Regions from separate parts of the Bradyrhizobium sp. USDA 4354 genome, predicted to be linked through region 3. Evidence: predicted binding sites of a transcription regulator. Region 3 holds the regulator's gene; each other region holds the start of a gene.

Region 1 (9,916 bases), 5.8 Mb from region 3:
GTGCTGCTGACCAACGCCTGCAATTACGACTGCCTCTATTGCGTCAACCGCACCTCCTCCAACGTGCCGCGCGCCCGCTTCACCATCGAGGAGGTGATCAAGCTCACGCTCGACTTCTACCGGCGCAATTACATCGAGGGTCTGTTTCTCTCCTCCGGCATCATCCGCAGCCCTGATTACACGATGGAGCAAGTGGTGAGCGTCGCGCGCAAGCTGCGCGAGGAGCATCACTTCCGCGGCTACATTCACCTGAAGACCATTCCCGAGGCCGACGACGCGCTGATCGCGGAAGCGGGCAAATATGCCGATCGCCTCTCCATCAACATCGAGATGCCTGAGGAGACGAGCCTGAAGCAATTCGCGCCGGAGAAGGACGTCCGCGCGATCCGCCGCACCATGGGCCGGTTGCGGCTGAAGCTGGACGAGACCGAGGAAGACCGCAGCGCGAAGACGAAGGCAAAACCGCAGCGCTTCGCGCCGGCCGGACAGAGCACGCAGATGATCGTCGGCGCAGATAGCGCCTCCGATCACACCATTCTCCACACCAGCGCCAATCTCTACGGCGCCTACCGGCTGCGGCGCGTCTACTACTCCGCGTTCAGCCCGATCCCCGACGCCAGCCGCGCCCTGCCCCTGCGTGCGCCGCCGCTGCTGCGCGAGCACCGGCTCTACCAGGCCGACTGGCTGATGCGGTTCTACGGCTTCGACGTCGGCGAGATCGTCGACGACAGCGCGATGCTGCCGCTCGACATCGATCCCAAGCTCGCCTGGGCGCTGCGCCATCGCGACCGCTTCCCGCTCGACGTCAACCGCGCCAGCCGCGAGGAACTGCTGCGCGTGCCGGGCTTCGGCACCAAGGCGGTCGAACGCATCATCGCAACGCGGCGCACCACCACGATCCGCCTCGCCGATCTCGCGCGGCTGCACGTGCCCCGCAACAAGGCGCTGCCGTTCATCATCCTCAGCGATCACCGCCCCTCACCGCATCGTCTCGATGCCGCCGGGCTGATCGAGCGGTTCAAGCCGAAAGCAACGCAACTGGGATTTGGCTTCTGATGCAGTACATCACCCTCGACACCGAAACCGATTTCGACGGCTGGCGCAAAGCCGCACGTTCGCTCGTGCTCCATCATGTGAATCCCAACGATGTCACCTGGACCGTGCAGGGCGGCGAAGCGGAGTTGTTCGCACCGCCCGCGCCGTCTCCGATCGTCGAGGCGAACGACGGCACCTTCAACGTATCAGCAAAATTCGTCGAGCTCGCCAAGGCCGCAATCCTGCATCGCGATATCAAGCGTTTCGCGATCCTCTATCGCCTGCTCTGGCGATTGAAGGACAATCACGACCTCATCGAGGTCGCGACCGATCCTGATGTCGCGCAGGTCACGGCCATGGCGAGAGCGGTCTATCGCGACGAGCACAAGATGCATGCCTTCGTCCGCTTCCGCGAGATCGGCCGGGAACGCCAGGCGCATTACGTCGCCTGGTTCGAGCCGGAGCATCACATCGTCGAGCTTGCCGCGCCGTTCTTCGCCAAACGCTTTGCCGACATGCCCTGGTCGATCCTGACGCCCGATCTGTCCGCGCATTGGGACGGCCACGCGCTCTCGTTCACGCCGGGTGTCAGCAAGAGCGAAGCACCGGGCGAAGACCGGCTGGAAGAGACCTGGCGGCGCTACTACGCCAGCATCTTCAATCCGGCCCGGCTCAAGGTGAAGGCGATGCAGGCCGAGATGCCGAAGAAATATTGGAGGAACCTGCCCGAGGCCTCGATCATTAAGCCCTTGATCGAGGACGCCGAGCGTATGACCGGCGCCATGATCGCCAATGCCGCAACCGATCCGCACAAGCCTCAGAAGCGGCCGGAGGCTCCGATGAAACGCAAGCTTGCTGCCGACGATCTCGAAGCGCTCCGCGGGGAAGCCGCCCATTGCCGCGCCTGCCATCTCTACAAGGATGCGACGCAGACCGTGTTCGGCGAGGGCCCGAAGAACGCCAACATCATGCTGGTCGGCGAGCAGCCCGGCGACAAGGAAGACCTCGCCGGCCACCCCTTCGTCGGTCCGGCCGGCCAGATGCTCGACCGCGCGCTGGAGGAAGCCGGCGTCGACCGCAAGAAGGTCTATGTCACCAACGCGGTCAAACACTTCAAATTCGTGCCGCGCGGAAAGATCCGCCTGCACCAGAAGCCGAACACGCCTGAGATCCGGGCGTGCCGGCAATGGTATGAGCGGGAAGTTTCGGCAATCCAGCCGGATCTCATCGTGGCGATGGGCGCCACCGCCGCGCAAAGCGTGTTCGGCAAGATCACTCCGATCGGCAAGAACCGCGGCCGGCTCCTAGACCTTCCCGACGGACGCAAAGCGCTCGTGACGGTGCATCCGTCCTATCTGCTGCGGCTGCCCGATCCGGAAGCCAAGGTGCTGGAGTATCAGCGCTTTGTCGAGGATTTGAAGATCGCCGCCGGCTTGCAGAAGAAGGCCGCACGAGCTGCCTAAGGACTGGCAGGGAAACGGCATACTGGCAGGGAAACGGCATACTGGCAGGAAAACGGCTTTCACGCCTTGGTTGTCATCCAGCCTTCAAGTCCATCGCGGACAATACCCTTACCTGAAAGCTAAGGGGCGTCCAGACATGACCGATGTTGCATTCGACCGCGCGGTAGCAGATCCCGCGCCGATCCAGCCGGCCTCGCGGCCAAATCTCGACAAGGGCTTCAATCCGCTGACGATGATCCTATTCTTCGGCATCCTCGCCGCGGGCCTGCTGTTCGTCGCCTACAGCATCTATGTCGACGTCAACGCCACCGGCATGCGGGTGACGACCTACCTGCCCTATATCCTGTTGTTCGTTGCGCTCCTGATCGCGCTCGGTTTCGAGTTCGTCAACGGCTTCCACGACACCGCCAATGCGGTGGCGACCGTGATCTACACCCATTCGCTGCCGGCCGAAGTCGCGGTGATGTGGTCGGGCTTCTTCAACTTCCTCGGCGTGCTGCTGTCCTCCGGCGCGGTCGCCTTCGGCATTGTTTCGCTGCTGCCGGTCGAGCTGATCCTCCAGGTCGGCTCCAGCGCCGGCTTCGCCATGGTGTTCGCGCTGCTGATCGCCGCGATCCTGTGGAATCTCGGCACCTGGTTCTTCGGCCTGCCCGCCTCCTCCTCGCACACGCTGATCGGCTCGATCATCGGCGTTGGCGTCGCCAACGCCGTCATGCGCGGCCGCGACGGCACCTCGGGCGTCGACTGGACCAAGGCGACCGAGATCGGCTACGCGCTGCTGCTGTCGCCTCTGTTCGGCTTCATCTGCGCCGCCACGCTGTTGCTGCTGCTCAAGTTCATCGTGCGCAACCCGGCGCTCTATTCCGCGCCCGAAGGCAACAAGGCGCCGCCGCTCTGGATCCGCGGCCTGCTGATCGCCACCTGCACCGGCGTCAGCTTCGCGCACGGCTCGAACGACGGCCAGAAGGGCATGGGCCTGATCATGCTGATCCTGATCGGCACCGTGCCGACGGCCTACGCGCTCAACCGCGCGCTGCCGGAATCCCAGGTCGCCCAGTTCCAGAAGACTTCCGAGGCCGCCTCCAAGGTGATTTCGGCGAAGGGCGCCGGCCACAGCATCATCGGCGATCCGCGCCCCGCGGTGACGCAGTACATCACGCTGCGCCACATCAACGAGGGCACCTATCCCTCGCTCGCCGTGCTGGTGAAGGAGGTCGGCGATCAGGTCGCCAAGTACGGCACGCTGAACAAGGTGCCGGCGGAAGCCGTGGGCAACACCCGCAACGACATGTACATGACCTCGGAAGCGATCCGGTTCCTGATGAAGGACAAGGAGAACGATCTCAACAAGGAGGAGATCGCGACCCTGAACGCCTACAAGGGCTCGCTCGACGCCGCCACGAAGTTCATCCCCAACTGGGTGAAGATCGCAGTCGCCATCGCGCTCGGCCTCGGCACCATGATCGGCTGGAAACGAATCGTCATCACGGTCGGCGAGAAGATCGGCAAGTCCCATCTCACCTATGCGCAAGGCGCCTCGGCCGAGCTCGTTGCCGCGGCCACGATCGGCGCCGCCGACGTGTTCGGCCTGCCGGTCTCCACCACGCATGTGCTGTCGTCGGGCGTCGCCGGCACCATGGCGGCGAACGGTTCGGGCCTGCAATGGTCGACCATCCGCAACCTGCTGATGGCCTGGGTGCTGACGCTGCCCTGCGCGATCATGCTGTCGGCCACGCTCTATGTGATCTTCTCGCGGATGTTCTGAGGAGACCGATAACTCTAAAGCGTATGGCCGGGCTTACGCCCGGCCATTTGCATTCAGCTTGTCATTCCGGGGCGGCTCGAAGAGCCGAACTACGGTGCGCAATTGCGGACCGGAGAATCTCGAGATTCCGGGTCTGGTCCTGCGGACCCTCCCGGAATGACGACGGAGACCTTTAAGACGCCGCGAGCTGTTCCTCGACCAGCTTGACCCAATACGACGTGCCGTAGACGATCGCCTCGTCGTTGAAATTATAGGCGGGGTGATGCAGGCCGGCGCTGTCGCCGTTGCCACAGAAGATGAAGGCGCCGGGCCGCGCTTCCAGCATGTAGGCGAAATCCTCGCCGCCCATCAGCGGCGCCATCTCATGCACATTGGCCTCGCCCGCGACCTGCGTGGCAATGCGCCGCGCCACCTCGGTCTCCGCCGCATGATTGTTCACGACGGGATAATTGCGCTTGTAGCGAAGGTCGATCTTGGCGCCGGTGATCTGTGCCACGCCTGCCACGACTTCATGCACGCGCTTCTCGACCAGCTTGCGTACCTCCGGCGACAGCGTGCGGATGGTGCCTCTCAGCGTCGCGGTCTGCGGAATGACGTTGCGGGCGTTGCCGGCGTGGAATTCGCAGATCGAGATCACCGCCGATTCCAAGGGATCGACGCTGCGCGCGACGATCGACTGCAGCGCCGTGATCACCTGCGCGCCGACCAGCACGGAATCGACGCATTTGTGCGGACGCGCGGCGTGGCCGCCGACGCCTTCGATCATGATGTCGACCTCGTCGGTCGCCGCCATGATCGGACCCGGCCGGATCGCGAACGAGCCGATCGGGATGCCCGGCCCGTTGTGCATGCCGTAGACCTGCTCGATGCCGAAGCGCTCCATCAAGCCGTCCTTGACCATGGCCGCGCCGCCGGCGCCGCCCTCCTCGGCCGGCTGGAAGATCACCACGGCATCGCCGGCAAAATTGCGGGTCTCGGCGAGATAGCGGGCGGCCCCCAGCAGCATCGCAGTATGGCCGTCATGGCCGCAGGCGTGCATCTTGCCGGGGGTCTTGGAGGCGTAAGGCAGATTGGTCTGCTCCTCGACCGGCAGCGCGTCCATGTCGGCACGCATGCCGATCACCTTGAGCCCCTCGCCGGCCGGTTTGCTACCCTTGATCACGCCGACCACGCCGGTCTGGCCGAGGCCGGTCACGACCTCGTCGCAGCCGAACTCGCGCAGCCGGTCCGCCACGAATGCTGCGGTGCGGTGGACATCATACAGCAGCTCGGGATGCTCATGGATGTCCCGGCGCCAGGCCTGAATATCGGGGTGGAGGTCGGCGACGCGGTTCACGATGGGCATGGAGGATCTCAAGCCTTGTTAGGAATGCAGGACTGTCTACCATGCAAGCGTCGGTCCACCTAATAATCGCGCCCACAAGTCGAAATCGCGTGATCGTCTCGGACCCGAAGGGGCTGGGTCCAGGCTTTGGTTTCAATGGCAAATCCGGTTGCAGTACGATCCTAGTACCACTGGCTCGACTACTGAGGTTTTGAAATGGCAAGTGCTGATATTCAGCAGTTTGGCGACCCCGATCCGGTTGTATCAGAGAGGGCACTGGAGCGGTTGGCCGCCCAGGGCCCTGAAATCATCAAGGAACTACTTCCGCTTGATCTCCCTTGGCCCAACCGCCCCTGGCATGCGAGGGGCCGGCTCGTCAGGCTCTGCGAAAGACTGAGTCCCGCAATCGTTCCGCATCTGCTTGAACTAATCAAAACTGGTGAATGGCACGCCAAGATTGCGAGCTCGCCCTGCTTCAGAGCGTTCGCCGGGAACAATCGTGTAGGCGGGGCAATCCTCGGCCTCATAGACTCGAACGATATCGACGTCCGACGGCTGACGATTGAGGCTCTCGGGTATGCCGCCTATGACGGCAGTTACGAAATCATCCAAACGGCCCGCTACGGGAATTCCGGCCCCGTCAATTCTTATCCGCCGCCAGTCAGCAAATACTACATGGAGAAATTTGCGTTCTACGCCATTCAAGCCTTGTTGCGCATATTTGCCAAGTCGGGCAACGGGTTCTTACTGGACCAGTGCCAAGAGCTGATTGCCGACTTCCAGAAATACGTTCGCGAGGAGGAGTTCGGTTGGGACATCGACCGGATCATGCGCGAACTCGAGCCGGTTGCAGCTGATGCCTTGATCAAAAAATGGCTTGAGGGCAGCAACGAAAAATACAAGAACCACGCATTGACGGGTCTATCTCACCTCCGGCTGCGCCGCACCTTGCCCGTCGTCGCAAGGTTTCTCGGACGGGCAGGCACCGACGTTGCGGCAGGAATTGCCCTCGGCGATACGGTGCATCCTGACGCAGGTCGCCTTGTAGCCAGTGCCATCGGCGATGGCGTCGCAAGCTCAGGCGTCACGTGGGCCCTGAGCACGCTCTACGCCCTGAAGATCGATTGGCCGGATTGCTCGCCGATCGTAGCGTCGGTCGTGCACAGTGACGATGAAGTCGGAGCGCAGATGCGCTATTCGTTGGCTCTTCGGCGCGACAAATCCGTGCTGAAGGAGCTTGAGACGGGTCTCAACAGTCATCAAGGTTGGATTCGAAGTGTTAGTGCAATCGCTCTTGTCCGCCTCCTCGGCGCCGAAGCCGAGCCTCTGCTGAGTGGTCGCGAGCACGAGACATCAAGTTCTGACGAAAAACTTCTGGTATTGGCTGCCCTGATTCATATGGGCCGGCACGATCTTCTCGATCAACTCGATCTCGTCGCCCGACAGCACGACTTTACGCTTTTGCGTCCAATCTGGAAACGCGAAGTGCTGGCTGCCTTCATCGTCGCAAGCCCGCTGGGCGACAGGCGTCCCGCACTTTGGGCGGAAATCGCGAAGGAGGATCTTGGTCGAGTCGAGCAGGATCTTCGAGCACTCGGGGTTCAGATCAACGGCATCGACGAAAAGAGTAAGGCGGCGGCCCTGCCGGCGCCAACGGAACCCGTCACCAGGGTGTTCGTAAGCTACAGCCACAACGACCGGAGCTGGTTGAAGACATTCCAGGTAGCGCTGAAGCCTCTCCTCAGGAAAGGAACAATTGATCTCTGGGATGACACCCGCCTAAAACCGGGGACCAACTGGAAGAATTCCATCGACCTCGCCATGAAGGAGGCTAACGTCGCGCTACTACTCGCAAGCCAAAATTTCCTGAACTCCGATTTTGTCGTGCAGCATGAGTTGAAGACGCTGCTGACCGCAGCGCAGGCTCGGGGGGTGGAGATCGTGTGGGTCGCGATCGACCACGCCCTTTATGAAGAAACTGAATTGGCCGCACTCGAGGCAGCCAACGATCCGCAGATTCCGCTCGTCGACCTAACCAAGACGCAACGGCAGAAAGAAGTGGTCCGTATTTGCAGGTATGTTCGCGACTTGGCGAATCATCAAACACCTACGACTTGAGAGATCAATCACTTGCTCATGAAATCATCGCGCAGGCTCGAAGGGGAGTTTGACTACATCGTCGTCGGGGCCGGCACGGCCGGCTGCATCGTCGCCAACCGGCTCTCGGCCAATCGCAACAACCGCGTCCTCGTCCTCGAAGCCGGAGGCGATGACAACTGGATCTGGTTCCACATCCCGGTCGGCTATCTCTTCGCGATCGGCAATCCCCGTTCCGACTGGATGTTCAAGACCGAGGCCGAGCCGGGTCTGAACGGCCGCGCGCTGGCCTATCCGCGCGGCAAGGTGATCGGCGGCTGCTCGGCGATCAACGCCATGATCTCGATGCGCGGCCAGGCTGCCGACTACGATCACTGGCGCCAGCTTGGGCTGACCGGCTGGGGCTATGACGACGTGCTGCCGCTGTTCAAGCGGCTCGAGGACCACTTCCTCGGCGCCAGCGAGCACCACGGCGCCGGCGGCGGCTGGCGCATCGAGGCGCCGCGGCTGTCCTGGGATGTTCTCGACGCCGTGGGCGATGCCGCCGAGGAGATGGGCATCAAGCGCATCCCGGATTTCAACACCGGCGACAACGAAGGCACCAGCTATTTCCACGTCAACCAGAAGCGCGGACGGCGCTGGTCCTCGGCGCGCGGTTTCCTCAAGCCGGCGCTGAACCGCCCGAACTTGCGGCTCGAGAAGCACGTGCTGGTCGACCGTCTCATCATCGAGCAGGGTCGCGCCGTCGGCGTGCGCTTCGTCCAGAACGGCGAGATCATCGAGGCGCGGGCGAAACGCGAGGTGGTGCTCTCGGCAGGCTCCATCGGCTCGGTGCAGGTGCTGCATCGCTCCGGCATCGGCCCCGCCGACTGGCTATCGCCGCTCGGCATCGACATCGTCATGGACAAGTCGGGTGTGGGGCGCAATCTCCAGGACCATCTCCAGCAACGCGCGATCTACAAGGTCGAGGGCGTGCGCACGCTGAACGAGACCTATTACAATCTGTTCCGCCGCGGCTTGATGGGACTGGATTACGCCTTCCGCCGCCGTGGGCCCCTCACCATGGCGCCGTCGCAGCTCGGCATCTTCACGCGCTCCGATGCGACGCGGGCCCGCGCCAACATCCAGTTCCACGTGCAGCCGCTGTCACTCGACAAGTTCGGCGATCCCCTGCACCGCTTCCCCGCGATTACCGTGAGCGCGTGCAATCTGCAGCCGACCTCGCGCGGCACCGTGCGGCTGCGCGCGGCAAGGCCTGATGAGAAGCCGATCATCGCGCCAAACTACCTGTCGACCGACGATGATCGCCAGGTCGCCGCCGACGCCATCCGCACCACGCGACGCCTGATGCGGCAGAAGGCGCTAGCCAAATACCGGCCGATCGAATATCTGCCCGGTCCCACGGTCGGCGACGACGATGCCTCGCTCGCGAAGGCCGCCGGCGACATCGGAACCACGATCTTCCATCCCGTCGGCACGGCGAAGATGGGCGCAGCGAACGATCCGATGGCGGTGGTGGACGAGCGGTTGCGCTTCTACGGCCTCGACGGCCTGCGCATCGTCGATGCCTCGATCATGCCGACGATCACGTCGGGCAACACCAACACGCCGACGGCGATGATTGCGGAGAAGGGGGCGACGATGATCTTGGAGGATGCGAAGTAGCATACCACCTCACATGATCATCCGGCACTTTTCAATCGCCCCCGCCGACGCAGAGATTGCCATGCTGCAATGGGGCGACAGCGGCAACCCGCCCGCTCTCCTCGTGCACGGCACCGGTTTCGTCGCCGACGTCTGGGACGAAGTCGCACGCGAACTCGCATCGACCTACACCGTCTATGCGCTCGACCGCCGCGGCCACGGCGCGAGCCACAAGCCCGGCGCCTATCATTTCCTGGACTATGCGGAGGACGTCTGCCGGGTCATCTATGCGCTCGATCTCCGCGACATCTACGGAATCGGTCACAGCGCAGGTGCGACCGATCTCCTTCTCGCGGCGAAACTCTTGCCCGGTCGCTTCACACGCCTGTTCGTGATGGAGCCGACCATCATGGATCCGCGCGCGGCGCGCTCCGGGGGATTGAGCGAGGAATCCCGCGCCCGCGTGCAGGGCACGCTGCGCCGGCGGGCTGAATTCGACAGCGCCGACGCCGTGTTCGCGCGCTACCGCGAAGCGCCGGCGTTTGCGGATTGGACCGAGGCCTCGCTGTGGGCCTATGCACGCCACGG
Region 2 (9,916 bases), 400 kb from region 3:
AGCGCTGCGTTGGGCGCAGAGTCCGACGAGAGCGTGCGTGAGGAGTGGCGCGCCGCCTCCTAACTCTTGGTGTCATTTCCCGCGACCCGGCTACGCCAAGGCTTCGCCGGGGTTGACGTCTAGGGGCGCCGAAGCTTTAGCGAAGGCGGCAGGCGGTGAATCCAGTACGCCGCGGCTTCTTGATTCTATCATTGCCGTCATTCCGGGGCACGCGCCAAGTGGCGCGCCCCGGAATGACGAGTGGGGAAAGCAGCGCTCAACCCAAATGCCGCTGCATCTCCGGCCGCGCCTTCAGCTCAGCGCCCTGCTTGGCGACGATCTTCGCGATGCGCTCGGGTGCGAACTTCAAATCGACGAACGCCGGCGCGGTGTTGGCGACCTCGTGATAGCTCGCGATCTTGCCGCCCTTCAGCGTCATGATCGCCACGCCCTCGAACATCGCCCGCGCGCCGTTCGCTTCCGGCAGGGTTGATTTGTAGCTGAATGTGTAGCGCGCATAGAGTGTGGTGCCGTCGGTGACAGGGTCGTGCATGTCCCAGCGAAAATCGGTCGCCGTGCGATAGAACCAGTCGTCGATCATCGCAGCGATCTTCTCGCGGCCGGCGAAGGCGCCGTAGAACACGTCGTGATAGATGCCGTCCTCGGTGAACAGCTCGGCGAAGGCACGGCCTTTGCGCTGCTCGACGGCGTCGCAGAAGGCGCGCAGCATGGCGGTGGTGGTCATCGGCCTTCTCCCGTTCTCCGTCATGCCCGGGCTTGACCGGGACAAGCCCGGGCATCACGAATCTGTGGACGGATTTTTCCCAACGAAAACAACGCCCCTTCTACTGTGCATGGGGTTGTTTTCGCGGTTTTGATCGAACGCCTCCCGGAACCGGTCAGGCCTCGATCCGCTTTCGCCCGTCGCCGCCGAACAAATGCAGCTTCGCCCGCGCCGCGGCGACACGGATTTTCGCGCCGATGGCGGGGGCGTCAGTTCCGGGAATGCGGACGATGACCTCGCCGGGCGGCAGCTCGCCGGGCGTGGCGGCGACGCGCTGGTCTTCCTGCTCGCGGGAGCCGTAGACGAAGGTTTCGGCGCCGACGCGCTCGATGGCCTCCACAGTGAGCGGCAGCGCGACGCCGCCGGCGGGCGTCTGGTCGGTGATCACGAAATCCTCCGGGCGGATGCCGAGGATGCCGGCGTTGGCCGCCGCGCTGCCGGCGAGCTGCGAGCGGATCTCCTCGGGCCGCGTCGACATCAAATTCATCGGCGGCGCGCCGATGAAGGAGGCAACGAAGGTGGTTGCCGGCTTCTCGTAGATCGCGAGGGGATTGCCGACCTGCTCGACCTGGCCGCCGTTCATCACGACGAGAATGTCGGCGAGCGTCATCGCCTCGAGCTGGTCGTGGGTGACGTAGATCGAGGTCGTGTTGAGGCGGCGCTGCAATTTGCGAATCTCGACGCGCATCGCGATGCGCAGTTTTGCGTCGAGATTGGAGAGCGGCTCGTCGAACAAAAACACCTTTGGTTGGCGCACGATGGCGCGGCCCATGGCGACGCGCTGGCGCTGGCCGCCGGAGAGCTGGCGCGGCTTGCGCTCCAGCATCGCGGACAGCTCGAGCACGCGCGCGGCTTCCTCGACGCGGGTCTTGATCTCGGCTTCGGCCATGCCGCGGTTGCGCAGGCCATAGGCCATGTTGTTGTAGACGCTCATATGCGGATAGAGCGCGTAGTTCTGGAACACCATCGCGATGTCGCGGTCGGCGGGCTCGATCTGGTTGACGATTCGGCCGCCGATGTCGATCTCGCCGCCGGTGACCGTCTCCAGCCCCGCGACCATGCGCAGCAGCGTGGACTTGCCGCAGCCGCTTGGTCCGACCAGCACGCAGAACTGTCCGTCGCCGACATCGACATCGACGCCTTTGATGGCCTCGAAGCCGCCGGGATAGGTCTTGCGGACGTTGCGCAGGGTGACGTTAGCCATGGGTTGCACCGGCGAGTAGCGAATAGGGACTGGCGAATGGGGAAGGTGTAATGAGCAAGGCGGACGCAGCGACCCCATTCGCCACTCGCCACTCGCTATTCGCCATCTTCACTTTTCCGTCTCGACCAGGCCGCGCACGAACAGTTTCTGCATGGCAACGACGACGAACACCGGCGGCAGCATCGCCAGCACGGCGGTTGCCATCACGATCGGCCATTCGGTCAGCGCGTCGGTGGTGGTGATCATCTTGCGGATGCCGATCTGGATGGTCTGCATGTCGTCGCGCGTGGTGATCAGCAGCGGCCAGAGATATTGATTCCAGCCGAGGATGAACAGTATCACGAACAGCGCGGCCATGTTGGTGCGCGACAGCGGCAAGAGCGTATCCCAGAAGAAGCGCAAGGGGCCGGCGCCGTCGATGCGCGAGGCCTCCAGCAATTCGTCCGGCACGGTCATGAAGAACTGGCGGAACAGCAGGGTCGCGGTAGCCGAGGCGATCAGCGGCAGCGACAGGCCGGCATAGCTGTCGAGCATGTGCAGGTCGGCGACGATCTTGTAGGTCGGATAGATGCGCACCTCGACCGGCAGCATCAACGTGATGAAGATGAGCCAGAAGATCGGCATCCGGAACGGAAAGCGGAAATACACGATCGCATAGGCCGAGATGATCGAGATCGCGATCTTGCCGACCGCGATCAGCAGCGCCATCACCAGCGAGTTCAGCATCATGTTGCCGACCGGCTCGCGGGTCGAGCCGCTCGTGCCGACGAAGATGGTCTGGTAGTAGGTCTCGAAGAAATGACCGCCGGGCAGCAGCGACATCTGCCCGTTGGCGATCACCGCGTTGTCCTGGGTCGACGCCACGAAGGCGAGATAGACCGGGAAGGCGACGATCGCGATCCCGATCCAGAGGATGATATGGGCAATGTAGCGCCGAAAGCCTTCTTCCTCGACCATCAGTAGGTCACCTTGCGTTCGACGAAGCGGAACTGGATGCCCGTCAGCACGATCACCATGATCATAAGGATCACCGATTGCGCCGCCGAGCTGCCAAGGTTTCCGCCGAGCAGGCCGTCGGTATAGACCTTGTAGACCAGCGTCTCTGTCGACTTGCCCGGACCGCCGCGGGTCATGGTGTCGATGATGCCGAACGTGTCGAAGAAGGCGTAGACGATGTTGACGACCAGGAGAAAGAAGATGGTCGGCGACAGCAGCGGGAAGATCACGGTCCAGAACCGCCGCATCGGGCGGGCGCCGTCGATCGCGGCCGCCTCGATCACGCTTCTGGGGATGCTCTGCAGGCCGGCGAGGAAGAACAGGAAGTTGTAGGAGATCTGCTTCCAGGCGGCGGCCATGATGATCAGCGCTGCGGCCTGATCGCCGTCGAGCAGCGGATTCCAGTCGATGCCCAGCGCCCGCAGGTACCGCGAGAGCACGCCGAGCGAGGGATGCAGCATGAAGATCCAGAGCACGCCGACGACCGGCGGCGCCACCGCATAGGGCCAGATCAGCAGCGTGCGGTACAGCATCGAGCCACGCAGCGGCTTGTCCGCCATCACGGCGAGCAGCAGCGCGAACGACAACGACGACACCGCGATCGCGAACGAGAAGAAGAAGGTGCGCAGGATCGCCTCGAAATAGGCGCGCTCCTTGAACAGCTCGAGATAGTTCTCGAACCAGACGAAGCTGGTCGACAGGCCGAAGGCGTCCTGGAGCAGGAAGGACTGGATCACGGCCTGCAAGGCCGGCCAGTAGAAGAAAATCAGGACGATCGCGAGCTGCGGCGCAACCAGCGCATAGGGCAATAGCTTCGACTGGAAAATGGCTTGCTTTTGCATGATGCCCGCAGGGGCGGCAGGCCGGCTGACCGGCCTGCCGCTTGTCGCCTTACTTCACGGCGGTCTTTTCGAACTGGCGCAGCATGGTGTTGCCGCGCTCGACGGCCGCGTCCAGCGCCTGCTTGGCGGTCTTCTTGCCGGCCAGCGCCTGCTCGATCTCTTCCGCCCAGACGTCACGGAGCTGCACCATGTTGCCGAGGCGCAGGCCGCGCGAGTTCTCGGTCGGCTCCTTGTTGGTCAGCTCGAGCAGCGGCGTCTCGAGATACGGCTGGTCCTTGTAGAAGCCCTCGGCCTTGGCCTTCTCATACGCCGCCTTGGTGATCGGCAGATAGCCGGAGGCCTTGTGGATGTAGACCTGACGATCGGTGTCCGAGAGGAAGGTCAGGAATTTTGCGACGCCCTTGTACTCCTCGGCCGACTTGCCGCCCATCACCCAGAGCGAGGCGCCGCCGATGATCGAATTCTGCGGCGCGCCCTTGGCGTCCGGATAATAGGGCATCGGCACCGCGGTGAAGGCGAACTTGGCCTGCGCCTTGACGTTGCCGAAGAACGCCGACGAGGTCAGGTAGAGCGGGCATTCGCCCGACGTGAAGCGGCCTTCGCCGGTGTTGGTGCGGCCGGCATAGTCGTAGGTCTTGTCCTTCTGGAGCTCGACCAGGTTTTCAAGATGCTTGACCTGGAGCGGTCCGTTGAACGAGAGCACGGTGTCGAAGCCGTCGAGGCCGTTGGCCTTCGTCGACAGCGGCACGTTGTGCCAGGCGGAGAGCTGCTCGAGATTGACCCAGGTGACCCAGGAGTTGGAAAAGCCGCAGGTGGCGTGCCCGGCCGCCTTCAGCTTCTTGGCGGCTTCGAATACTTCAGGCCAGGTCTTCGGGATCTCGACATTGGCCTTCTTCAGCTCATCGAGGTTGACCCACATCACGGTCGACGACGAGTTGAAGGGGAAGGACAGCATCTCGCCCTTCGAGGTCGAATAGTAGCCGGTGATTGCGGGTAGATAGGCCTTCGGATCGAACTTCTCGCCGGTCTCGGCCATCAGCTTGTAGACCGGCTTCACGGCGCCGGTCGCGGCCATCATGGTGGCGGTGCCGACCTCGAACACCTGCATGATGTGCGGCGCGTTGCCGGCACGGAACGCGGCGATGCCGGCATTCATCGTGTCGGCATAGTTGCCCTTGTAGGTCGGGATCACCTTGTAGTCGCTCTGCGCGCCGTTGAAGTCGTTGGCGAGCTTGACGATGACCTCGTTGTTGGCGCCGGTCATCGCGTGCCACCACTGGATTTCGGTCACGGCGAGCGCCGGCGAGGAGCCGAGACCAACCGTGAGTGCAACAGCAGCAGCAGCGCCAAAATGTCGAAGAGCCATCAAGAAAACCTCCCTTGCCCGTCACTAAAGAAGCGCTTGCGCTAGCAGCGCCATATGACGTTCACATGACTGTGTAAGCGGCCGAAACGAAAGCGGCAAGCGCTGGAAAAGGAAAGCCCGAAAATAGGCGAAGATGCGCGCGGACAGCCGCAGCCGTTCGCGGTGCACAGGCGTGCGCGCGCCGCAGTGCGGCATTGGAGGCTGTGAAGGTGTGGCGCCCTAGCGCTTGCGCTCGGGACCGCAGACCGTGCCCTTTTCGACCATCGCGTCGATCTCGGCCTTGGAATACCCGAACTCGCCCAGCACCTCCGCGGCGTGCTGGCTGAATTTCGGCGGCACGCGGCGCAGGCTCGGCTTGCTGCGGTCGAGCCGGATCGGCGAGGCGACGCCCTTGTACCAGTCCTTCTCGATAATATCGCCGCGGTAGATCGTGTGCGGATTGGTCAACGCCTGGTCGATCTTCTGCACGGGCCCTGCGGGCAGGCCCGCCGCGAGCAGGCGGTTGCACAGCGGCTCGGCCTCGTGCTGGCTGAACACCGCGGCCAGCTCGGCGCGCAGCGCCTCGCGATTGGCGATGCGGTCCTTGTTGCGGGCAAAGCGCGGATCGGTGCCGAGCTCGGGCTTGCCGATCTCCTTGGCGAGCTTGCGGAAGGTGCCGTCATTGCCGACGCCGATGAAGATGTTGTCGGTCTTGGTCGGAAAGATCGCGTAAGGCACGAGGTTGGGGTGCTCGTTGCCGGTGAGGCTCGGCGGCTTGCCATGCATGAAATAATTCGCGGTGTGCGGATGCATGATGGCGAGACCGGTCTCGTACAGCGTGGTTTCCAGGAACTGGCCCTTGCCCGAACGCTGCCGCTCCGACAGCGCCATCAGGATGCCGATCGCCGCATAGAGGCCGGTGGTGATGTCGACCAAGGGCACGCCGATCCGCATCGGCCCGCTCTCGGGCGAGCCGGTCGCCGCAATCATGCCGGTCATGGCCTGGATGATGGCGTCATAGCCGGGATTGCCGCCGCGCGGCCCGTCGGCGCCGAAGCCGCAGATCCGGCAATGCACGAGGCGCGGGAATTTTTCGCGCAACACCGCGTTGCCGATGCCCCATTTCTCCAGCGTGCCCGGCTTGAAATTCTCGATCAGGACGTCCGCAGTCTCCAGCATCTTGAGCAGCACGACGCGGCCGCCCTCGGAGGCGAGGTCGAGGCCGATTGAGCGCTTGTTGCGGTTGATGCCGACGAAATAGGCCGCATCCTCCTCATGGAAGGGAGGGCCCCATTCGCGCACCTCGTCGCCAGCGGGCGGCTCGACCTTGATCACGTCGGCGCCATGGTCGGCGAGGATCTGGGTGCAGTAAGGACCGCCGAGCACGCGCGTGAGATCGATGACGCGCAGTCCGCTCATTGCGCCCAAAACGGCTTCAGTCATGCCTTCGCTTCCCCTGTGTCGATCTTTGGATTACAGGCCTAGCGAGGTTTGTTTGCGCCAGCAATGGCGCCGGGCGTGGGGCCGTATGCGCCGCTGTGCGGCCATCCCGCGCGGTGGGAAATCAACGGTAGCGGCCGGCCCGAGGGGGATCCCGGGCCAGCCCATCCGCCTTTCCGTCAGACGACCGTCAGGCGAACGTCGACATTGCCCCGCGTGGCATTGGAGTACGGGCACACCTGGTGCGCCTTCGCGACCAGCGCCTCGGCCTCCGCACGGGCGAGGCCCGGCAGCGAGACGGCGAGGTCGATGTCGAGACCGAAGCCGCCCTCGGAACGCGGGCCGATGCCGACGGTCGAGGTGACGGAGGCATCAGTGGGCACCTTCGGGCCGCCCTGCGAGGCCACGAACTTCATCGCGCCGATGAAGCAGGCGGCATAGCCGGCCGCGAACAGCTGCTCGGGATTGTTGCCGGCGCCGCCGCCGCCGCCGAGCTCCTTCGGCGTGGTGAGCTTGACGTCGAGCGCGCCGTCGATGGTCGCGGCATGGCCGTCGCGGCCGCCGGTGGCTTTTGCGCTGGTCTTGTAGAGGACGTTCACGGACATTGGGGTCTCCCTGAGGTCTTGGGGTGGGTGGGGTGCAATCTTTATTGCAGGCAATTAGATAGCGCGCAATCGAAATTGCGAGGCTTCACATTTAATTGTTCGCAATTGAATGTGCCGCCGGCCGGCCCCAGAATGGAAAGAAACCCGTGAGATTCTCTATGGCCCGGAAATCATCGGCGGTGGACGCACCGCTTCGGCTCGACAACCAGATCTGCTTCGCGGTCTATTCCGCCGCGCACGCCTTCAACCGCGTCTACAAGCCGCTGCTCGATCGGCTCGGCCTGACCTATCCGCAATATCTGGTGATGCTGGTGCTGTGGGAACGCGACGACGTGCCGGTCAAGGAAATCGGCGAGAAGCTGTTTCCTGGATTCGGGCACGCTGACGCCGTTGCTCAAGCGCCTCGAGGCTGCCCATCTGGTCAAGCGCACCCGCTCGCGCGAGGACGAGCGCCAGGTGCTGATCGCGCTGACGCCGCAAGGCCATGCACTGAAGGAAAAGGCACGCAGCGTGCCGCAGTCGATCCTGGCGGCGTCGGATTGCTCGGTGTCGGAATTGGTCGGGATGAAGGACGAGATCGTCGCGCTGCGGGATAGGTTGAATGCGGTGATCGGGGAGTAGGTTTCCCGGGCGCGCGGTCAGAAATGCTTCTTCGCGAACGCGCGGCCAGAGCCAGATTTCAGATATTGCTCGAATGCGACAGCGCGTGCGGCGTCATCGAACGCGAAATAAGTCCGAATTCGCCAAGGCCCGTATTTCGAGGTGTGCGGTACCTCGCCGGCGTTGTGCTTCTCCAAGCGGGCCCGCAGGTCGTCCGTGATGCCGACGTAGAAGTGCTCGGAATCGAGACTTTCGAGAATATAGACGTATTTCATTCTGCTTCCTCCCAGAGGGCAGGATAGCAGGCTGGAGCCAGTACGGGGCTTTGTTTGCGATCGTGGATAGAGTCGCCCTTCGGGCTATGGCGGGACAGCATTCGCTCACTTCGCTACGAGGGACTTCCCTAGGCTTGCCCAGCCGAAGCTCGCGAAGCGAGCGAAGGCTGGTGGAGCCAGGCGGGATCGAACCGCCGACCTCTTGCATGCCATGCAAGCGCTCTCCCAGCTGAGCTATGGCCCCTTAGTCCTTAAATGGGACGATCCTGGTGGATCCCCCACAGACCGGCGAGCCTGGTGACTCGCGCGGTGCACCCTTTTTCACAGATCAGGACTGATCTCAAGTCTCTTCATCACCTCCGACATCACCAATGATGTCGGTCACGTCCTCATCGCCCTCTTCCTCGTCGGCAATGAAGGTCGAATCATCGTCATCATCGTCGTCGAGGGTCTCATCGACCTCGATATCGTCCTCGGATTCGGGCACGACCGCCTTGACCTTGCCGGTGTTCTCCTCGGCATCAGCCTCCTCGAGCGAGACCAACTCCTCGGCCTCCGCCGGCTCCGGCGTGGTGTCCTGAGCCATGCTGCGGGCCTCGGCGCCGCGGGGAGCACGTGCGGGCGCCACGGGCGCGATCGGCACCACCTCGCCGGTATAGGGCGAGATCACCGGATTCTTGTTGAGGTCATAGAATTTCTTGCCCGTGGTCGGGCAAATACGTTTGGTTCCGAGTTCGGACTTGGCCACGGCAGGAATCCTGGGAATGTCTGAAAAGCGGTGCTTCACTTGGCTAGTTGGCGGCCCGCTGTCAATAGCGCATTACGAGAGAACGACATGCCCGTGACGGGGCGCGGACCATGTGGTACCTGCGCGCTAGCCCCAAGGATGCATCCAAGGGCCTATTCAAGGACACAATCTTGACCCATTCCGACCAACCGAGGCCGCTCCAGTCTCGCGCCAGCGGGCCCCTGACCGGGAAAGTACGGGTGCCCGGGGACAAGTCGATCTCCCACCGCGCGCTGATCCTGGGCGCGCTCGCGGTCGGCGAGACCAAGGTTTCGGGTCTGCTGGAGGGCGAGGACGTCCTCAACACCGCCAAATCCATGCAGGCGCTGGGCGCCAGGGTCGAGCGCACCGGCGATTTCGCCTGGAAGGTAAACGGGGTCGGTGTCGGCGGCTTCGCCCAGCCCAAGGCGCCGCTGGATTTCGGCAATTCCGGCACCGGCTGCCGGCTGGTCATGGGCGCCGTCGCCGGCTGCCCGATCTCGGCAGTGTTCGACGGCGACGCCTCGCTGCGCAGCCGTCCCATGCGCCGGATCCTCGATCCGCTCGAAAAGATGGGCGCGAAGGTCACCTCCGGCGGCGACGGCGGGCGTCTGCCGCTGACCATCCAGGGCGCGCGCGACCCACTGCCGATCACCTACAAGACCCCGGTCGCCTCGGCCCAGATCAAATCGGCCGTGCTGCTGGCGGGCCTGGCTGCGCCGGGTACCACCACCGTGATCGAGGCCGAGGCCAGCCGCGACCACACCGAGCTGATGCTGAAGCATTTTGGCGCCGACATCACCTCGGTGCAGGAAGGTCAGCACGGACGCCGCATCACGCTGGTGGGCCAGCCCGAGCTGCATGGCGCCAATGTCGTGGTCCCCGCTGATCCCTCGTCGGCGGCATTCCCCGTCGTCGCAGCGCTGATCGTCGAGGGCTCCGATGTCGTGCTGTCCGACGTCATGACCAATCCGCTGCGCACCGGCCTGTTCACCACGCTGCGCGAAATGGGCGCTTCGATCGAGGAGAGCGAAAAGCGGGGCGATGCCGGCGAGCCGATGGCGCGCTTGCGCGTGCGCG
Region 3 (9,916 bases):
ACGGCGTCGTCGATCGGAACCGCTGATGGTGCGCGAACCGGGCCTTCTGGCCCGGTTTTCATGTCAGGAGATTGAGAAACCATGGGGCGTTATCTGGGGTCGAAGGGCGGGGAATGGAAGGGGTGTGTGTTCCGGAATGCGCGTGGAGCTGTACGAAGCCACCTCAAATTCGATGTCGTCCCGGACAAGCGCAGCGAAGCGGAGCTTGTCCGGGACGACACCTGTGTGTGAGGCTCGTTCCCGGACGACATCGGCGTGTGGGGCGACAAGAGCGCCAACAGACGCGCCGCGTTATTTCACCGCGTCAAAACACCAGGCCAGAATGCCTTTCTGCGCGTGCAGACGGTTTTCGGCCTCGTCGAACACGACCGATTGCGGGCCGTCGATCACTTCATCCGTGACCTCCTCGCCGCGATGGGCGGGCAGGCAGTGCATGAACAGCGCGCCGGGCTTGGCCAGCGACATCAGCTTGGCATTGACTTGGTAGGGCTTGAGCACGTTGTGGCGGTGCTCACCCTCCTTGTCGCCCATCGACACCCAGGTATCGGTGACGACGCAATCGGCGCCGCGCACGGCGGCTTCCGGATCGGTGCCGAGCACGATAGGCGCGCCTGACGTCTTGATCCAGTCGCGCATGGCCTTTTTCGGCGCGAGCTCTGGAGGCGTTGCGACGTTGAGCTGGAACTTGAAGCGCTCGGCGGCATGCGCCCACGACGCCAGCACGTTGTTGTCGTCGCCGGTCCAGGCCACCGTCTTGCCCTCGATCGGGCCGCGGTGCTCCTCATAGGTCATGAGGTCGGCCATCACCTGGCAGGGATGCGAGCGTCGCGTCAGGCCGTTGATGACAGGCACGGTGGCGTTGGCCGCAAGCTCCAGCAACGCATCGTGATTGAGGATGCGGATCATGATGGCGTCGACATAGCGCGACAGCACGCGCGCAGTATCGGCGATGGTCTCGCCACGGCCGAGCTGCATCTCGGCGCCGGTGAGCATGATCGCCTCGCCGCCGAGTTGGCGCATGCCGACGTCGAACGACACGCGGGTGCGGGTCGAGGGACGCTCGAAGATCATCGCTAGCGTCTTGCCTTCGAGCGGCCTGACCGGCTGATGCGCCTTCTGCTTTGCCTTCATGGCGGAAGAGGCGGCGAGCATGCTCTTGAGCTCCGACAGCGGCAGCTCGTTGATGTCCAAAAAGTGCTTTGGAGCTTTGTTGGGCGTCTTGCTCATCAGCTTGCCGCCCGCTTGGTGTGGCTGGACGAGATCGCAGTGCAGGCGCGTTCGAGCCGCCCGACGCTGTCCTCGATCTCCGCTTCGGTGACGATCAACGGCGGCAGGAAGCGCACGACATTGTCACCGGCCCCGACGGTGAGCAGTTTTTCGGCGCGCAGCGCCGCGACGAGATCGCCCGAGGCCACCACGGCTTTGATACCGATCAGGAGGCCCTCGCCGCGCACCTCGCTGACGATATCGGGATGACGGTCGATCACGGAGGCAAGCTTCTGCTTGAGCAGCAGCGACATCTTCTGCACGTGGTCGAAGAAGCCGGGCTTGAGCATGACGTCGAGCACGGCGTTCGCAGCCGAGATCGCGAGCGGATTGCCGCCGAAGGTCGAGCCGTGCGAGCCGGGCCCCATGCCAGCGGCCGCGTCCGCAGTCGCGAGCACCGCGCCGATCGGGAAGCCGCCGCCGAGCGCCTTGGCGAGCGACATCACGTCAGGTGTGACGCCGGTGCGCCTATAAGCGAAGAGATCGCCGGTGCGGCCCATGCCGGTCTGCACCTCATCGAACGCGAGCAATAGGCCGTGCTCGTTGCAGAGCTCGCGCAGCGCCTTCAGGAAGCCGGGAAGCGCAGAACGAACGCCACCCTCGCCCTGGATCGGCTCGATCAGGATGCCGGCGGTGTGCGGGCCGATCGCCTTCTTCACGGCTTCCAGATCGCCATGTGGCACCTGGTCGAACCCGTCCATCGGCGGACCGAAGCCCTCGAGATATTTTGCAGATCCGGTGGCGGCGAGCGTCGCCAGTGTCCGGCCGTGGAAGGCGCCCTCGAAGGTGATGATGCGGTAGCGCTCCGGGTGTCCCTTGGAGAAGTGATGGTGGCGCACCAGCTTGATCACGCCTTCCAGCGCCTCTGCGCCGGAATTGCAGAAGAACACGAAATCCGCAAAGCTCTCGTTGCAGAGACGGCTTGCGAGCTTCTCGCCGTCCGGGCTCTGGAACAGGTTCGACATGTGCCACAGCTTCGTCGCCTGCTCCTGCAACGCCTTGACCAGCGCGGGATGAACGTGGCCGAGCGCATTCACCGCCACGCCCGAGGTGAAATCGAGATAGCGATCGCCATTGGCCGCGATCAGCCAGCAGCCTTCGCCGCGCTCGAAACCGAGGTCGGCCCTGGCGAAAACGGGGAGCAAATGCGGCGCGGCGCTCTTGGTCATGACGTCACTTGAATGTTGCGGACGGTGTGACGCGTGCATTGCGCAACGCACCATCGACCGGCCCGGAAAACGAAACGTGCCGCCTTTTAAGGGCGGCACGTAAGACTATCTTATGCTTGGCAAGACGGGTGTCAATGCCGCCCGGAAAGCCTCGCGAAACGCTCAATCCGTAGTCTTGCGGTGCCGATTTTGCGGGGTTTTCACCACGGAACATGTGGAAGCGAGTCGGCGGACTCTTGCGCGGGAGTCACGCCATATTGTAGCGTTTAGCCTGTCAGATACGACATCTCGTGCAGCGGTTCTGATCCCAAGAGTCCTCATGTACCGGCGTAAACGTTCGGGCGTCTTGAGCGCGCCCGGCGAGCCTTAAGGGATTCGGGCGGCACGGGTTTTTCAAGGCTTTAGGCATTCGCTGCGAAGGCCCCAGGATGGCAGGCGCGCAGCGAGGGAAAGGGTGCAATGACGGTTTTGACCTGGTCCGATGATCGCGTCGAGCAGCTGAAAAAGCTCTGGGAGGCCGGACTTTCGGCCAGCCAGATCGCGGCGGAGCTCGGCAATGTGACCCGCAATGCCGTGATCGGCAAGGTGCACCGGCTCGGCCTGTCCGGCCGCGCCAAGAGCCCTTCATCGGCAGCGCCCCGGCCGCGCAAGGCGCGGCCCGCGCAGCACATGATGCGGGTGACCCGCCCGGTCGCGCGCGGCAACACCGCGCTGGCGCAGGCCTTCGAGGTCGAGGTGGAGGCCGAGCCTGTTACCTACGACAACGTGGTGCCGATGAGCCAGCGGCTGTCGCTGCTGGAATTGAACGAGGCGACCTGCCACTGGCCGGTCGGCGATCCATCGAGCCCGGATTTCTTCTTCTGCGGCGGCAAGGCGCTGTCCGGCCTGCCCTACTGCGCCCAGCATTCGCGCGTGGCCTATCAGCCCGCAGCGGATCGCCGTCGCGCGCCGGCGAAGCCGGGCACGCGGTGAGTTTGTTGATCTAGCTGATGGCAGTCGTCACACGATGACGGCTCAACACATCCGATGTCGTCCCGGACAAGCGCGCCAAAAGCGCGCGCAGATCCGGGACCCATAGCCACCGCGAGATGTGGTTACGGACTCGGAGTTATCTTTACCGCGCAGCATTCACGTTCTGTGGTTATGGGTCCCGGATTGCGCTTGTCCGGGACGACACTGAGTGTGTCGCTAAGGCTTCCCAAACCCCTTACGTCTGCTCGGCCTTCGCGAAGCGATCGTCCAGCGCATAGCCGGCGCCGCGGACGGTGCGGATCGGATCCTGCTCGCGGCCGAGATTGAGCAGCTTGCGGAGGCGGCCGATATGGACGTCGACGGTGCGCTCGTCGATGTAGATGTCGCGGCCCCAGACGCTGTCGAGCAGCTGCTCGCGCGAGAACACGCGGCCCGGATGCTCCAGGAAGAACTCCAGTAGACGATATTCGGTCGGGCCGAGATCGATTGGCCGGCCCGAGCGCGCCACGCGGCGCTTGTCGCGATCGAGCTCGATATCGCCATAGGCGAGCACGGTGGCGAGCCGCTCGGGGCTGGCGCGCCTGAGCAGGCCCTTCACGCGCGCAAGCAGCTCCGGCACCGAGAACGGCTTGACGATGTAATCATCGGCGCCGGTCGCAAGTCCCCGCACCCGCTCGCTCTCCTCGCCGCGCGCGGTAAGCATGATGATCGGCAGCTGCTTGGTTTCGGGGCGGGTACGAAGCCGCCGGCACAGCTCGATGCCCGACAGGCCCGGCAGCATCCAGTCGAGCACGATCAGATCGGGAATGTGCTCCTTGAGGCGGGTGTCGGCGTCGTCGCCGCGCATCACCGTCTCGACGTCATAGCCGTCGCCTTCGAGGTTGTAGCGGAGAAGCTCGGTGAGAGCCTCCTCGTCCTCAACCACCATAATGCGTGCGCCCATGTTGTCGTCGCTCCTTAGGTATTCGGCACCGTCGTGGCGAAGGTCGTCATGTCGCCCTTCGGCCGCTTGTCGGTGATCGCCTGGCCCTCGATCATGTAGAACACGGTCTCGGCGATGTTGGTGGCGTGGTCGCCGATCCGCTCGATGTTCTTGGCACAGAACATCAGGTGGATGCAGAACGAGATGTTGCGCGGATCCTCCATCATATAGGTGAGGAGCTCGCGGAACAGCGAGGTGCAGATAGCATCGACTTCCTCGTCGCCCTTCCACACCGTCATCGCCGCCGGCAGATCGTGCGCTGCATAGGCGTCCAGCACCGACTTGACCTGCTGCTGCACGAGGTCGGTCATGTGTTCCAGGCCGCGGAACAGCTTGAGCGGATGAAAGTCCGTCTCCAGCGCCGCGACGCGCTTGCCCATGTTCTTGGCGAGGTCGCCGATGCGCTCGAGATCGGTCGCAACGCGCATGGCGCCGACGATCTCGCGCAGGTCGACTGCCATCGGCTGGCGGCGGGCGATGGTGAGCACGGCGCGCTCCTCGATGCGCTTCTGCAGCGCGTCGAGCTCGGCGTCGGTGGCGACGACGCGCTGGCCGAGCGCGACGTCGCGGCGGATCAGCGCGTCGACGGAATCGACGATCATGCGCTCGGCTATGCCGCCCATCTCGGCGACCAGGCGGGTGAGCTCCTGGAGGTCGGTGTCGAAGGCCTTTGCGGTATGTTCAGAACCCATGTTCCGTCTCCTCAGCCGAACCGGCCGGTGATGTAATCCTGCGTGCGCCGGTCGCTCGGCGACGTGAAGATCTTGCTGGTGTCATCGAACTCGATTAGCTCGCCGAGATACATGAAGGCGGTCTTGTCGGAGACGCGCGCCGCCTGCTGCATGTTGTGCGTGACGATCGCGATCGTGTAGTTCTCGGACAGCTCCTGGATCAGCTCCTCGACCTTGGCAGTCGAGATCGGATCGAGCGCCGAGCAGGGCTCGTCGAACAGGATCACCTCGGGCCGCACCGCGACGGTCCGCGCGATGCAGAGGCGTTGCTGCTGGCCGCCGGAAAGCGACAGGCCGGAGGCATTGAGCTTGTCCTTGACCTCGTTCCACAGCGCGCCGCCGCGTAGCGCCTTCTCGACGCGGTCGTCCATCTCCGACTTCGAGATCTTCTCATACAGACGAATGCCGAAGGCGATGTTCTCATAGATCGTCATCGGGAACGGCGTCGGCTTCTGGAACACCATGCCGACCCGCGCCCGCAGCAGGTTGAGGTCCAGCTTGGCGTCGAGAATGTTGGTGTGGTCGAGCAGCAGCTGGCCGGTGGCGCGCTGGCCAGGATAGAGATCGTACATCCTGTTGAAAATGCGCAGCAGGGTCGACTTGCCGCAACCGGACGGGCCGATGAAGGCCGTGACGCGATTGGTACCGAGCGCCAGATTGATGTTCTTCAGCGCGTGGTGCTCACCGTAGTAAAAATTCAGGTTGCGCGCGGTGACCTTAGCGGGCGCCTCGGGCAGCGGCTGCGAGCCGGGATGAACGGTCGGCGCGCTGACGGAAATAGACATTTCACTCATTTTGCAGTCCTCTCGGCGCCAATGATGCGCGCGCCAATGTTCAGGGCAAGCACGGTCAGGGTGATCAGCAGCGCGCCGCTCCAGGCGAGCTGCTTCCAGTAGGCGTAGGGGCTCTGCACGAAATTGTTGATGGTCACGGGCAAGTTGGCCATCGTCTTGTCCAGACCCAGGCTGAAGAACTGGTTCGAGAGCGCGGTGAACAGCAGCGGCGCAGTCTCCCCGGCGACGCGGGCAGTTGCGAGCAGCACGCCGGTGATGAGGCCGGAGCGCGCGGCGCGATAGGCGATCCGCTTGATCACCAGCGAGCGCGGCAGGCCGAGCGCACTGGCGGCTTCGCGCAGCGGATTCGGCACCAGCAGCAGCATGTCTTCCGTGGTGCGCACCACGACCGGGATCACGATGACGGCGAGCGCCAGCGCGCCTGCGATCGCCGAGAAGCCTCGCATCGGCACCACCACCGCGCCGTAGATGAACAGGCCGATGATGATCGAGGGCGCCGACAAGAGAATGTCGTTGATGAAACGGATCACCGAGGTCAGCCTGTCGTTGCGGCCGTACTCGGCGAGATAGGTGCCGGCGAACAGGCCGAGCGGCGCGCCGATGCCGACGCCGAGCACGGTCATGATCAGCGAGCCGACGATGGCGTTGCGCAGGCCGCCCTCGGTCGATCCGGGCGGCGGCGTGTCAGCAGTGAAGACCTGGAGGTTGAGCCCGGCCAGGCCGTTGTAGAGCAGCGTGATTAGGATCAGCGCTAGCCAGGTGACGCCGAAGGCGGCAGCGGCGATGCAGAGCCCGCGGATGATGATGTCTCCGCGGCGGCGGCGTGCGTAAATCGGGTTCATGTCACTTCCCCGCCTTCTGTTCCAGGCGCATCAGCATCAGCCGCGCAGCTGCGAGCACGAAGAACGTCAACACGAACAGCAGCAAACCGAGCAGGATCAGACCGGACTGGTGCAGGCCGTCGCTCTCGGCGAACTCCGATGCGATCGCCGCCGAGATCGTGGTGCCTGGGGCGAAGATCGACGAGGAGATGCGGAACGAGTTGCCGATGATGAAGGTCACCGCCATGGTCTCGCCGAGGGCGCGGCCCAGCGCCAGCATGACGCCGCCGATGATGCCGACGCGTGTGTAGGGGATCACCACGCTGCGAACGACTTCCCAGGTGGTGCAGCCGACGCCGTAGGCGGCTTCCTTCAAGACCGGCGGCACCGTCTTGAACACGTCGACCGAGATCGAGGTGATGAAGGGCAGCACCATGATGGCGAGGATCAGCGCAGCGTTGAACAGGCTGAGATAGGAGGGGGGCCCGGCAAAGATCGCGCCCAGCACAGGGACGCCGTCGAAGACCTTGATCATGAAGGGTTGGAAGGTGTTGGCCAGGAACGGGCCCAACACGAAGAAGCCCCACATGCCGTAGATGATCGAGGGAATGCCGGCGAGCAGCTCGACCGCCATGCCGATCGGGCGGCGCAGCCATTGCGGGCAGAGCTCGGTGAGGAAGATTGCAATGCCGAGACCGACGGGAATGGCAATCAGCATCGCGATGAAGGAGGTGACGAGCGTTCCGTACATCGGCCCGAGCGCGCCGAGCACCGGCGGATCGGCCGAGGGCGCCCAGCGCTGCGTCCACAGGAAGGAGATGCCGTATTCCTTCATCGCCGGGAACGCACCGACCATCAGCGAGATGATGATGCCGCCGAGGATCAGCAGCACCGAGATAGCGGAAAGCCGCGTGATCCAGTAAAAGGTGACATCGCCGAGCTTGAACGCGCTCAAGGCCTTGGCGCGGTCATACGGTCCGGCGTCGTCGATTACATCGCTCTGAACGGCCATCTCTGCCACGCCGATCCCCTGTGCCCGTTTGATATACGCTTGTTTTTGTTCTCGCGCCCCGGATACGGCGCTAGCCTATCCGGGGCCTGGCGTTTGTGGGTCCCGGCTCTGCGGAGCGGCATTTCATGCCGCACCGCGTCCGGGACACGAGAGTTTGCTTAGCTCTTGATGTCCGCAGCCCAGGTCTTCTCGATCAGAGTCACGACGCTGGCCGGCATCGGGATGTAGTCGAGTTCTTCGGCCGCCTTGCCGCCGCTCTTGAAGGCCCAGCGGAAGAACTTGATGGCTTCCTGCGAGGCCACCTTGTCGGTGGCGTCCTTGTGCATGAGGATGAAGGTCGCCGCCGTGATCGGCCAGGACTTCTCGCCGGGCTGGTCGGTCAGGATGACGTAGTAGCCGGGCGCCTTGGCCCAGTCGGCGTTGGAGGCGGCCGCCTGGAAGGCTTCCACAGTCGGCTGCACCGGCTTGCCGGCCTTGTTGACGAGGCCGGTGTAGGTCAGCTTGTTCTGCTTGGCATAGGCGTACTCGACATAGCCGATCGAGTTCTTGGTCTGGCTGATGTTGCCGGATACGCCTTCATTGCCCTTGGCGCCAACGCCAACCGGCCACTCGACCGCGGTGCCCTCGCCGACCTTGCTCTTCCAATCCGCGCTGGCCTTGGAGAGATAGTTGGTGAAGTTGAAGGTGGTGCCCGAACCGTCCGAACGGCGGACCACGGTGATCGCCTCCGACGGCAGCTTCACGTTCGGATTGAGCTTCTTGATCGCGGCATCGTCCCACTTGGTGATCTTGCCGAGATAGACGTTGGCGAGGGTCTCGCCGTCGAACACCATTTCGCCGGGCTTCACGCCCTCGATGTTGACGACGGGGACGATGGCGCCCATGACCATCGGCCACTGGACGAGGCCATCCTTCTCGAGCTGCTCGGCCTTGAGCGGCGCGTCGCTGGCGCCGAACGTCACGGTCTTGGCCTGGATCTGCTTGATGCCGCCGCCGGAGCCGATCGACTGGTAGTTCAGACCGTTGCCGGTCTCCTTTTTGTAGGCGTCAGCCCACTTCGAATAGATCGGGAACGGGAACGTCGCGCCGGCACCCGTGATGTCGGCCGCAAAGGCTGCCGTCGTCGATGCGGCGACCAAGCCAGCAGCGACGATAGTTTTGAGGAAATTCATGCTGGTCTCCATACAGGGGAGCGAAGCGCCATCCGCGCCCGATCGCGCTCCCCGTGCCGCCCCTTTAGGAGCGGTCGGCTGTGCTTTTACGAAGGTTTCGTGACAGCTGGATGACACCCTCAAGCGATTGAAATCGCAAGAGTTTCAGGTCACGCCGATGTCCTACCCTGGGGAAAACAGGCTGTGAAAGTGGCGCCCTGCCTGGGCACGCTTTCGATCAGAAGCCGGCCGCGATGGCGGTTAAGAATATGTTTCACCAGCGATAATCCGAGCCCGGTCCCGCCTTGGGAGCGGCTGTCGCCAACATCGACCCGATAGAAGCGCTCGGTCAGCCGCGGCAGGTGCTCGGGCGCGATGCCGGGGCCGAAATCGCGGACCATGACCCGGATTTCCTGAGTTCCGTCAGTGGATGCGCTCGAGGTCAGCGACACGATGACGCGTCCGCCCGAGGCGCCATATTTGAGCGCGTTCTCGATCAGGTTCTCGAACAGGCGGAGCAGCTCCTCCCGATCCCCCGCGATCATCACCGGCGGCTCCGGCAGATGGATTTCCACCTCGACCTGGCGCTCGCGCGCCAGCGGCTCAAGTCCGTCGGCGACCTGGCGGATGATCGGCACGAGATCGACCAGGGTGTCGGGCCGGACATGGGCCGACAGCTCGACCCGCGACAGCGACAAGAGATCGTCGATCAGGCGCGCCATGCGGGTGGCCTGGTTGTGCATGATGCCGAGGAAGCGCTCGCGTGCCTTGGGATCGTCCTTGGCCTGGCCCTGGAGCGTGTCGATGAAACCCGACAGCGCGGCCAGCGGCGTGCGCAGCTCGTGGCTGGCATTGGCGACGAAGTCGGCGCGCATCTCCTCGACCCGGCGCAGCGGCGTCTGGTCGTGGAAGGTCATCAGCATGCATTTGTCGGCGCCGCCGAAGCTGGTCGGCACCGGCACCGGCGTGATCATGAGCTCCATCCAGCGATCGACCGGAACATGGTCGAGATAGGTCG

The links. Region 3 encodes PhoB, which activates phosphate uptake and scavenging genes when phosphate is short. Its sites were predicted from a motif close to TGTCATNNANCTGTCAT; they were not measured.
Region 1: a site for PhoB is predicted at 2,570-2,586, ahead of ACVIIV_RS32145 (inorganic phosphate transporter). Genes of this name have one in related genera too.
Region 2: a site for PhoB is predicted at 5,226-5,242, ahead of ugpB (sn-glycerol-3-phosphate ABC transporter substrate-binding protein UgpB). Genes of this name have one in related genera too.

Annotation. Positions count from the first base shown of each region.
Region 1 is NZ_JBSSDC010000001.1:6,893,051-6,902,966, forward strand. Features, by position in the region: gene ACVIIV_RS32135 (putative DNA modification/repair radical SAM protein) at 1-1,056, shown strand, start outside; gene ACVIIV_RS32140 (UdgX family uracil-DNA binding protein) at 1,056-2,498, shown strand; gene ACVIIV_RS32145 (inorganic phosphate transporter) at 2,635-4,263, shown strand; gene ACVIIV_RS32150 (M20 aminoacylase family protein) at 4,436-5,608, opposite strand; gene ACVIIV_RS32155 (toll/interleukin-1 receptor domain-containing protein) at 5,804-7,705, shown strand; gene ACVIIV_RS32160 (GMC family oxidoreductase) at 7,724-9,349, shown strand; gene ACVIIV_RS32165 (alpha/beta fold hydrolase) at 9,363-9,916, shown strand, end outside.
Region 2 is NZ_JBSSDC010000001.1:1,518,183-1,528,098, reverse strand. Features, by position in the region: gene queG (tRNA epoxyqueuosine(34) reductase QueG) at 1-63, shown strand, start outside; gene ACVIIV_RS07155 (nuclear transport factor 2 family protein) at 257-724, opposite strand; gene ACVIIV_RS07150 (sn-glycerol-3-phosphate import ATP-binding protein UgpC) at 879-1,967, opposite strand; gene ugpE (sn-glycerol-3-phosphate ABC transporter permease UgpE) at 2,076-2,924, opposite strand; gene ugpA (sn-glycerol-3-phosphate ABC transporter permease UgpA) at 2,924-3,805, opposite strand; gene ugpB (sn-glycerol-3-phosphate ABC transporter substrate-binding protein UgpB) at 3,855-5,171, opposite strand; gene ACVIIV_RS07130 (CaiB/BaiF CoA transferase family protein) at 5,391-6,593, opposite strand; gene ACVIIV_RS07125 (organic hydroperoxide resistance protein) at 6,770-7,195, opposite strand; partial or broken gene ACVIIV_RS07120 (MarR family winged helix-turn-helix transcriptional regulator) at 7,354-7,816, shown strand; gene ACVIIV_RS07115 (GIY-YIG nuclease family protein) at 7,834-8,070, opposite strand; tRNA gene ACVIIV_RS07110 (tRNA-Ala) at 8,239-8,314, opposite strand; gene ACVIIV_RS07105 (TIGR02300 family protein) at 8,411-8,818, opposite strand; gene aroA (3-phosphoshikimate 1-carboxyvinyltransferase) at 8,929-9,916, shown strand, end outside.
Region 3 is NZ_JBSSDC010000001.1:1,119,159-1,129,074, forward strand. Features, by position in the region: gene ACVIIV_RS05360 (Hsp33 family molecular chaperone) at 1-83, opposite strand, end outside; gene argF (ornithine carbamoyltransferase) at 292-1,227, opposite strand; gene ACVIIV_RS05370 (acetylornithine transaminase) at 1,227-2,435, opposite strand; gene ACVIIV_RS05375 (GcrA family cell cycle regulator) at 2,895-3,407, shown strand; gene phoB (phosphate regulon transcriptional regulator PhoB) at 3,643-4,350, opposite strand; gene phoU (phosphate signaling complex protein PhoU) at 4,365-5,081, opposite strand; gene pstB (phosphate ABC transporter ATP-binding protein PstB) at 5,093-5,914, opposite strand; gene pstA (phosphate ABC transporter permease PstA) at 5,911-6,756, opposite strand; gene pstC (phosphate ABC transporter permease subunit PstC) at 6,758-7,747, opposite strand; gene pstS (phosphate ABC transporter substrate-binding protein PstS) at 7,906-8,919, opposite strand; gene ACVIIV_RS05410 (ATP-binding protein) at 9,069-9,916, opposite strand, start outside.